2 regions of the Massilia sp. WG5 genome follow, and region 2 is predicted to be linked to the other one. Evidence: predicted binding sites of a transcription regulator. Region 2 holds the regulator's gene; the other holds the start of a gene.
What was found. Region 2 encodes LexA, which represses DNA repair genes until DNA is damaged. Its sites were predicted from a motif close to ACTGTATNNNNATACAGT; they were not measured.
Positions count from the first base shown of each region.

Region 1: the regulator LexA is predicted to act here: its motif matches at 3,612-3,629, upstream of AM586_RS11990 (DNA topoisomerase IV subunit B).

Region 1 is NZ_CP012640.2:2,701,047-2,706,219, reverse strand. Features, by position in the region: gene parC (DNA topoisomerase IV subunit A) at 1-1,469, opposite strand, end outside; gene AM586_RS11990 (DNA topoisomerase IV subunit B) at 1,481-3,481, opposite strand; gene AM586_RS11985 (gamma-glutamyl-gamma-aminobutyrate hydrolase family protein) at 3,724-4,677, shown strand; gene AM586_RS11980 (VOC family protein) at 4,711-5,103, opposite strand; gene AM586_RS11975 (hypothetical protein) at 5,143-5,173, shown strand, end outside.
Region 2 is NZ_CP012640.2:1,887,094-1,892,266, forward strand. Features, by position in the region: gene rplI (50S ribosomal protein L9) at 1-388, opposite strand, end outside; gene rpsR (30S ribosomal protein S18) at 422-712, opposite strand; gene priB (primosomal replication protein N) at 750-1,043, opposite strand; gene rpsF (30S ribosomal protein S6) at 1,077-1,460, opposite strand; gene lexA (transcriptional repressor LexA) at 1,733-2,377, shown strand; gene AM586_RS08430 (tetratricopeptide repeat protein) at 2,415-3,170, opposite strand; gene AM586_RS08435 (tetratricopeptide repeat protein) at 3,255-4,055, opposite strand; gene AM586_RS08440 (cystathionine gamma-synthase family protein) at 4,142-5,173, opposite strand, start outside.

The sequences.
Region 1 (5,173 bases), 810 kb from region 2:
GACGGATTCTCGAGGATGTCCTCCAGCTTTTCCTTCTCGCCACGCAGTTCGGCCAGCTCCTGCTGGATCTTGATCGCTTCCAGGCGCGCCAGCTGGCGCAGGCGGATCTCGAGAATATCTTCGGCCTGGCGGTCCGACAGGCGGAAGCGCTCGATCAGCGCGGCCTTCGGCTCGTCCGAATTGCGAATGATGGCGATGACCTCGTCGATGTTCAGCAGGACGGTCTCGCGGCCTTCCAGGATGTGGATGCGGTCGTTGACCTTGCCGAGCCTGAATTCGGTGCGGCGGCGGACCGTCACGAAGCGGTAGTCGATCCACTCCTGCAGGATCTCGGTCAGGCCCTTCTGGCGCGGGCGGCCGTCGCCGCCGATCATCACCAGGTTGATCGGGGCCGAGCTCTCCAGCGAGGTATGCGCCAGCAGCATCAGCATGAACTCGGTCTGGTCCTGGTTCTTGGACTTCGGCTCGAACACGAGGCGCACCGGGGCCTCGCGGCCGGATTCGTCGCGCACGGCATCCAGCGCGCCGAGGATGGTCTGCTTCAGCGCCAGCTGCTCGGGCAGCAGGGTCTTCTTGCCGGCCTTGACCTTCGGGTTGGTCAGCTCCTCGATCTCTTCCAGCACGCGCTGCGACGAGCAGCCCGGCGGCAGTTCGGTGACGACCGCCTGCCACTGGCCGCGCGCCAGTTCTTCGATCTTCCAGCGCGCACGCACCTTCATCGAGCCGCGGCCGGAGACGTACATGTCGGCGATGTTCGAGGCCGGGGTGATGATCTGGCCGCCGCCCGGATAGTCCGGGCCCGGCATCAAGGTCATCAGCTCGGCGTGGGTGATCTTCGGATTGCGGATCATCGCCACCGCGGCCGACGCCACTTCGCGCAGGTTGTGCGAGGGGATCTCGGTGGCCAGGCCCACGGCGATGCCGGAGGCGCCGTTCAGCAGCACCATCGGCAGGCGCGCCGGCAGGGTGCGCGGTTCCTCGACCGAGCCGTCGTAGTTCGGCTGGAAGTCGACCGTGCCCATGTCGATTTCGTCCATCAGGACGCGCGCCATCGGCGTCAGGCGGGCTTCGGTGTAACGCATCGCCGCGGCGCCGTCGCCGTCGCGCGAGCCGAAGTTGCCCTGGCCGTCGATCAGCGGGTAGCGCAGCGAGAAGTCCTGGGCCATGCGCACCAGCGCGTCGTACACGGACTGGTCGCCGTGCGGGTGCAGTTTACCCAGCACGTCGCCGACCACGGCGGCGGATTTGCGCGGTTTCGCGGTCGGGCCCAGGCCCAGCTCGTGCATCGCGTACAGGATGCGGCGCTGGACCGGCTTCTGGCCGTCGGACACGTCCGGCAGCGCGCGGCCTTTCACGACCGAGACCGCGTAGTCGAGGTAGGCGCGTTCGGCGAAGGTGGACAGGGTGAGCGTCTCGGCGTCGTCGCCGGCCGGCTCGTTTTGTTGTTCAAACAGGCTTGCTTGGGTCATAGTCGTTCGTATCAGATATCCGCTTCCGTCTCGTTACCGTGCTCTTCCAGCCATGCGCGGCGGGCGGCGGCTTCGCCTTTCCCCATCAGCATGTTGAAGCGCGCCGACGATTCGGCCAGGTTGTAGTCGCCGAAGGACACCGGCAGCAGGCGGCGGGTATCGGGGTTCATCGTGGTTTCCCACAGCTGTTCGGCGTTCATCTCGCCCAGGCCCTTGAAGCGGGAGATGCTCCACACGCCTTCCTTCAGGCCTTCCTTCTTCAGCTTGTCCTCGATCGCCAGCAGTTCGCCGTCGTCCAGCGCGTACAGCTTCTGGATCGGCTTCTTGCCGCGCGCCGGCACGTCGACGCGGTACAGCGGCGGACGCGCGATGCACACGTGGCCATTGCGGAACAGGGCAGGGAAGTGCTTGAAAAACAGGGTCAGCAGCAGGACCTGGATGTGCGAGCCGTCGACGTCCGCATCGGAGAGGATGCAGATCTTCCCGTAGCGCAGGCCGGACAGGTCGGGATTGTCATCCGAACCGTGCGGGTCGACGCCGATCGCCACCGCGATGTCGTGGATCTCGTTGTTGGCGAACAGGCGGTCGCGGTCGGTCTCCCAGGTGTTCAGCACCTTGCCGCGCAGCGGCAGGATGGCCTGGAATTCCTTGTCGCGGCCCATCTTGGCCGAGCCGCCCGCCGAGTCGCCCTCGACCAGGAACAGCTCGTTGCGGGTGATGTCGGTCGATTCGCAATCGGTCAGCTTGCCCGGCAGGACCGCCACGCCCGAGGACTTCTTCTTCTCGACCTTCTGCAGCGAACGCAGGCGGGATTGCGCCTGCTTGATGACCAGTTCGGCCAGCTTCTTGCCGTAGTCGACGTGCTGGTTCAGCCACAGTTCGAGCGGCGGACGGGTGAAGGTGGAGACCAGCTTCACGGCGTCGCGCGAGTTCAGGCGCTCCTTGGTCTGGCCCTGGAACTGCGGGTCCAGCACCTTTGCCGACAGCACGAAGGAAACGCGCGCGAACACGTCCTCGGGCAGCAGCTTGACGCCCTTCGGCAGCAGCGAGTGCATTTCGACGAAGCTCTTCACGGCGCCGAACAGGCCGTCGCGCAGGCCGGATTCGTGGGTGCCGCCGCTGACCGTCGGGATCAGGTTGACGTAGGATTCGCGCACCACGGCGCCTTCCTCGGTCCAGGCCACGACCCAGGCCGCGCCTTCGCCTTCGGCAAAGCCTTCATCGCCGGCGACCGCGTACTGCGCGCCCTCGAACAGCGGGATCACGGTCTGGCCCTGGCCCACGGTATTGGACAGCGCTTCGGTCAGGTAGCCGCGCAGGCCTTCGTCGTAGCGCCAGGTCTGCACGTCGCCGGTCTTGCCGTTGGTGAGGGTGACGGTCACGCCCGGCAGCAGCACGGCCTTCGAGCGCAGCAGGCGCTGCAGCTCGGCCATCGGGATGTTCGGCGAGTCGAAATACTTACCGTCCGGCCAGGCGGTGACGCGGGTGCCGTTCTTCTTGCCGCCGCGATCAAACGGCGCGGAGCTCAGCGGCTCGACCACGTCGCCGGCTTCGAAGGCCAGGTGGTGAACGCCGTTGCCCTGCTCGTCCTTGCGCCAGACGGTGATCTCGAGGCGCTTCGACAGTGCATTCGTGACCGAGACGCCGACGCCGTGCAGGCCGCCCGAGAACGCGTAGGCGCCGCCCGAGCCCTTGTCGAACTTGCCGCCCGCGTGCAGGCGCGTAAACACGATCTCGACGGTCGAGACGCCTTCTTCCGGGTGGATGCCGACCGGGATGCCGCGGCCGTCGTCTTCGACCGTGATCGAGCCGTCCCCGTTCATCGTCACGGCGATGTTCTTGCAGTGCCCACCCAGCGCCTCGTCCGAGGCGTTGTCGATCACTTCCTGGATGATGTGCAGCGGGTTCTCGGTGCGGGTGTACATGCCCGGGCGCTGCTTGACGGGCTCCAGTCCCTTCAGGACCCGGATGGATGATTCGCTGTAGTCGGTTGCAGTTTTCTTGGTGGCCATGCTGGATATGTGTTAACTCGAATGCCTGCGCATTCTATCTTGTCGCGCGGCAATAAGGACGCCCGGCGACGAGGCAAAAGGCGCCAGTGTCGGCGCTTATGCGCGTTTTGGGAAGAGAAACCGACAGTGCACTGTATGGAAATACAGTATTTTTGCCTGTTGGGCGCAAGTTTGCAAGTCCCAAGTGCAGCGATTCTACAAATGCAATCGTGCGCGGCTACGGCAGGGCTATATTTGCCTGCATGGTAGAGGACAATGATAAGCTTGAAACTGCCGGCCCGCCACGCGTGCCGGACCGCCGCGCCACCGGAGGATCGTCGCGCTACCTCCGTCATGGCGATACACCGCTGGCCCTGGCCGGCCGCGTCCTGCGCTCGCGCTGGCGCGCCATTCAAGACCGCCTGGGCCGCGACTTCATGCGGCGTACGCTGCGCATCGGCGTCTCCGCCCGCATCTTCCATCCGGAACCGGGGGCCGTCGGGCTGCGCAGCAAGAACCTGCAATACCTCGAAGAGTCGATCGCGCAGTGGGTGATGTCGCGCGACGTCCTGGTGTTCATGGTGCCGACCGTAAACATCAACGGTCTGCTGCATCCTAGCAACATCACCATGCGCCACTACGCGCGCCACCTCGACGGCCTGGTGCTGCAGGGCGGGGCGGACGTCTCGCCGATGACATATTCGGAATCGCCGACCCGGCCCGAATGGGGCGGCGACCGCGCGCGCGACGTCTACGAACTCGAGCTGCTGCACGAATTCGTCGACGCCGGCAAGCCGGTGCTGGGCATCTGCCGCGGTTGCCAGCTGATCAACGTGGCCTTCGGCGGCACGCTCTACCAGGACGTGGCGACCAATGTCCCCGAGGCCCAGGCCCACGTGCACGAAGACTACGACGCCCACCGCCACGCGATCGTGTTCCCGCCCGGCTCCTCGCTGGGCAAGATGTTCCCCGACCAGAAGCGCCCGATCGTCAACTCGATCCATCACCAGGCCGTGAAGGACCTGGGGCGCGACATCCACATCGAAGCCGTATCGGAGCCGGACGGCATCGTCGAAGCGATCCGCTACCAGCGCGCGCCCTTCGTGATGGGGCTGCAATGGCATCCGGAATTCCACCGGGCCAAGGGGACCGAGCTGCTCGACTGCACGCCGGTGCTGGATGAGTTCCTGCGGGCGGCGCGGGAAACCCGTCTATGAAATCGCGACCCGGGAAAAGGAAATCGGCGAGATTTACCTGGGCCGATAAATGGCGCAGAGCTTATGGCCGTCGGGATCGCGGACATAAGCCAGGACCATCTTGCCGAGCTTGCCCTCGCGCAGGCCTGGCGGATCTTCGATCGAGCTGCCGCCGTGCGCGACCGCGATGTCATGGAACTGCTGTACCTGTTCCGGCGAATCGCATTTGAATCCGATGGTTCCGCCGTTCGCAACGGTGGCGTCTTCTCCGTTGATGGGCTCGGTAATACAGAAGTTGCTGCCGTTGTGGCTGTAGAACAGCCGGGTGTGGCCGCCCGGGGTGGTGTCGCGGAAGGCTTCGCCGGCCCCGAGTATTCCGAGTACCGCGTCGTAGAAGCGTTTCGAACGTTCCAGGTCGTTTGCACCGACCATGACGTGGTTCAGCATGTATGTCTCCTGTGATGAGGGAAGGTCCATAGTAAGCCCATGCCAGTCCCTCGACAATATCCAGTAACGC
Region 2 (5,173 bases):
CAACCGGGTGCTCGCCGGTGGTCTTCAGCGGGCCGGTCGGCATGCGCACGTTGGCCTTCTCGACGGCGAAACCTTGCTTGCTCAGGGCTTCAGCGATGTCGAAGTTGGTCACGGAACCGAACAGACGGCCGTCCACGCCGGCTTTCTGGGCGATGGTGATGGTCATGCCGTTCAGCTTGTCGCCCTGGCCTTGTGCGGCTGCCAGTTTCTCGGCGGCTGCCTTTTCCAGTTCGGCGCGCTTGACTTCGAATTCGGCCACAGCGGCTTGGGTAGCGCGGCGGGCCATTTTTTGCGGGATCAGGAAGTTACGTGCGTAACCGTCCTTGACCTTGACCACGTCGCCCAGGTTACCGACGTTGACGACTTTTTCCAGCAGGATGACTTGCATATTATTCTCCAGTATACGTGTCGTGACCGACGATTAAGCGTTGTGCAGGTCGGTGTACGGCAGCAGGGCCAGGTAGCGGGCGCGCTTGATGGCGGTATCCACTTGGCGCTGGTAGTGCGCCTTGGTGCCGGTCAGGCGAGCCGGCATGATCTTGCCGTTTTCCTGGACGAAATCCTTCAGGGTGTCGACGTCTTTGTAGTCAACCTGTTCCACGCCTGCAGCGGTGAAGCGGCAGAATTTCTTGCGCTTGAACAGCGGGTTCTGCTGTTTGCGCTTCAGTTTTTCCTTGGCCTTGTTTTTGTCGAACTTTTTACCGAATGCCATTTGAGGCTCCTGTATCTAAATGTGTGCCCGCGAATTCTTACGCGGCGGCACTGAAATCAATGATGTGAAACACCAGGGCTTTGCTGTTGCGGTTCTTCCTGGCCAAGAATCCCTTGAACCGGTGTACCGCACCCAGTTCCGCATCGGCAAACCGGGCCGAGATGTCGCCCGCGGCAAGCGCGGAAATCTCGAACTCGACCTGCCTGGCGATCCCCGCCTCCGTCTGCTGCGACCCGTGTTGCAGGGTGCCGCTGACGATGGGAATGCCGGCCGGGGTGTAGCGCAGGGTATCGCGTTCCGCGATGCTTGCGACCAGCAACAGCTCGTTCACTGCCCGTGCGCGCTTCTTTCTTAAGATTAAGAATTAAGCGGCTGCGGCCGGGGCAGCTGCCTGCTCGGCGCGGTGGCTCTTGGCTGCGTCTTCGCGCTGGACCGACTTCATCATCGGCGACGGTGCGGTTTCGGCCTTCTTCATCTTGACGGTCAGATGACGCAGCACGGCATCATTGAATTTGAATGCGGTTTCCAGCTCGACCAGGGTCTCGTTGTCGCACTCGATGTTCATGCAGATGTAGTGTGCCTTCGGCAGCTTCTGGATCTGGTAAGCCATTTGACGGCGGCCCCAGTCTTCGACGCGGTGGATGTTACCGCCGCGCGAGGTGACCGTGGTCTTGTAGCGCTCGATCATCGCCGGGACCTGCTCGCTCTGGTCCGGGTGGACGATAAATACGATTTCATAATGACGCATGCAACACTCCTTAAGGACGTTTAAACAAATGCCCACCTCGGCGTCAAGACGAGTGTGGGAAGGGAAAGCCCGACATTATAACCGCAAAAACGTCAAGAGCTCAATCGCCTTGTGCGGTCCGGCAGGAATCGGCTGTGCCCGCCAGGCAAAAAAAACCGGCAAAAACCACGGATTCCCCTTGCGCCCGGCGCAATACTGTACAAAAATACAGGGTATCGGGCCCTGCTCGCACACGCTCACCTAAGCTTCCAAGCTCTCAAGCTCACTACACCATGCTCAAGCTCACCGCACGGCAAGAACAGATCCTCAACCTGATCAAGGAAGCCATCGACAACACCGGCTTTCCGCCGACCCGCGCCGAAATCGCGCAGGAGCTTGGTTTCCGCTCGGCCAACGCCGCCGAGGAACACCTGCAAGCCCTGGCGCGCAAAGGCGCGATCGAAATCTCCCCGGGCACTTCGCGCGGCATCCGCCTGGTCGGCGCCGCCGCCAGCGAGCCCGCAGCGGTGCCGGCCGTCCCGGCCGCCCTGCTGATGTCCCTGCCCCTGGTCGGCCGCGTCGCCGCGGGTTCGCCCATCCTGGCCCAGGAACACGTCGAAGCGACCTACTCGGTCGACCCGGCCATGTTCTCGAGCAAGCCCGACTTCCTGCTGAAGGTGAAGGGCTGGTCGATGCGCGACGCCGGCATCTGCGATGGCGACTTCCTGGCAGTCAAGAAAGTGGATTCGGCCAAGAACGGCCAGATCGTGGTCGCCCGCATCGGCGACGAAGTCACCGTCAAGCGCTACCGCAAGAACGGCGGCACCATCGAACTGCTGCCGGAAAACCCGGAATTCTCCGTCATCACGGTCGACCCGCAGAACGACGAGTTCGCACTCGAAGGCCTGGCCGTCGGCCTGCTGCGCTCCTGGCACTAGAAAGTCGAGGCCGGCAAGGCCTCGGCTTCTCGGTTGCTCAGTTGTTCACGCGGTTCTTGCGCCGGTCCTCGAGTTCACGCTCGCGTTCCAGGGTCGGCGTGCTCTTCACGATGTCGTTGTGTTCCTTCACCCAGGCATCGGTGGCATCCCGCCACGCGGCAAAGTCCGCCAGCACGAGCTTGGCCTTGACCTGGGCGCTTTCGGTCAGGTTCGCATACACGTCGGCCAAGCGCTTTTCCGCCCGCGCCATTTCCGCTTTATTGATCAGCTTCGCCACATCGGCAGGGATGCGCTTGGTCAGCGGCGACGCCTCGTTCAGGGCGCGCGCCTGGGCATTGTAGCAATCCTGCCACTTCGTCATATTGGCTGACACCCGTTCGATCTCGTCGTTCTGTTTCGAGACAGCGGGAAAGTGCGGCGTTGGGCAACGGTACTGGCCGCCCTGCAGGTCGGAGCCATCGTAACGGTCGACCCAGTAGTCGATGTCGGCGCGGCGTTCGGTGCGCTGGCGCATCACGTCCAGCGACGCGATGGCGACCGGATTCCCCTTCGCGGCCGCCTTGCGGAACCAGGCCTCGGCCTTGGCCTCGTCGACGGCGCCGGCTTCTCCATACCAGTACATCTCGCCCAGGTGCTGCTGGGCCTCGACGTTACCGGCGTTCGCCAGTTTGGTATAGCGCTGCAGGGCAGCCGGAAAGTCCTTGTTGGCAAATGCCGCGTTGGCGGCTGCGAGCTCGTCGGCGTAGCAGCTTCCCGCCAACAGCATGCTCAGGCAAAAAACGACAGTCTTCACGTGCGATCGGTCCAGACAGTTGAGTAATGGCACATCATATCGCCTGAACCGGCATGTGCCAATTACTCAAATGTAAGGGCAAGCTCAGTGATTTGCCGGGTTGGCGCCCCGCGGCGCATTGGCCAGCGACTGGTTCGACTCGTAGGTCTGGCGCAGGCCGGTCGCAATTTCCAGCTTGTTGCGCGCCGTTGCCTCTTCCGTCTTCTTGTTCGCATCCGCCACATACGCGTTGGTGGCGTTGGTCCAGGCGTCGCGCTTGGCCAGGATGGTGGAGGCGTTATCGCCCATCGAGCGCGCCACGCTGGCGAATACCTGGTCCAGGTGCGACTGGGTCTGCTCGATCTCGGCCGGCGTCATCATGTCGAGCACATCCTTGGGCACGTGCTTCAATACCGGGGTCATGCCCTGCATATTCGCCACCGCGCCGTTATAGCATGCCTGCCACGCTGCAACGTCATCCGTCACTTTCTTGATTTCGGAATTGGTTTTTGAAATAACGGGAATATCGGGCGCGACACAATTGTATTTACCGGAAGTCAGGTCTTCGCCTTTATAGCCCTTCATCCAATAAACGATTTCATTTCCGCGCGTTTCGCGGCGCTTCAAGGATTGCAGCGATTCGGCCGCATCCTTGTTGCCGGCCGCAGCCGATTTCTCGAACCATGCCGCCGCCTTCTTCAGATCGGAAGAAGTACCGTCGCCAAACCAGTACATTTCCCCCAGTCGAAATTGTGCTTCTGCATTGCCTGCTTCGGCCAGCCGGGCATAGATTGGCAGTGCCCGGCCATAATCCTTAGCATTCAACAACTTATTTGCTTCATTCAAATCGTCGGCGAATGCAATGCCGGAAATCAGCATTAAAGATACGCAGAATAACTTTTTCATCTGAATCTCCACATGTTGGGCAATGAAAGCCCATAGTATGTAGAGACTGCTATAAACTCAAGCCGATTTGCATAAGGCGGCTTCTATTATTCCGCAGATAATGCTTCGCCAAAATCGCGCAGCAAGTCCTGCGTATCCTCGATACCCACCGACACCCGGATCAGCGACTCGGCGATACCCATGCTGGCGCGGCGCTCGGGCCCCATCTCGAAGAAGATCGTGTGCGCGACCGGGATCACCAGCGTGCGCGTATCGCCCAGGTTGGATGCCGGGACCGCGATCTGCAGGCGATTCAGGTAATCGAAGCAGTCGATGCCTTCCTTCAACTCGAAGCTGAACAGCGAACCATAGGCGCGGAACAGATCGGTGGCGATGCCGTGCTGCGGGTGCGATGGCAGGCCCGGGTAGTGGACCGCGGCGACGCGCTCGTCGGCTTCCAGCATGGTCGCCAGCGCCAGCGCGTTGGCGCAGGTGCGGTCCATGCGCAGGGCCAGCGTCTCGGCGCCGACGGCGATGTGATGGGCCGCTTCCGGCGCCAGCGAGGCGCCGAAGTCGCGCAGCGATTTGGCGCGCAGCTGGGCCATGCCCTGCGCCTTGGCCGGCTGCTTGCGGAAGTTCGGGGCGATGTTCGGATAGGCGCTCCAGTCGAACAGGCCGGTGTCGGTCAGCGCGCCGCCGAGCGCCATGCCGTGGCCGCCGATCGACTTCGTCAGCGAGTTGACCACCAGGCCGGCGCCCACCGTCTTCGGGCGGAACAGCCAGGGCGTGGTCATGGTGTTGTCGACCACGTAGAGGATGCCGCGCTCGCGGCACAGCTCGCCGATCCGCGCCAGGTCGGCGATCTGGGTGCGCGGGTTGGCGATGGTCTCGACGAACACCAGGCGGGTATTGTCGCGCAGCGCGGCTTGGACGTTGGCGACATCGGTCGCATCGACGAAGGACACCTCGGTCCCCTGCCCCGCCACCGTGTTCCACAGGCTGTTGGTGTTACCGAACAGGAAGGACGAGGACACGACATGGTCGCCCTCCTTCAACAGCGCCTGCGCCAGCGCGCCGATCGCCGCCATGCCGGTGCCGAAGCACAGCGTCGCCACGCCGTCTTCCATCTTGCTGATCTT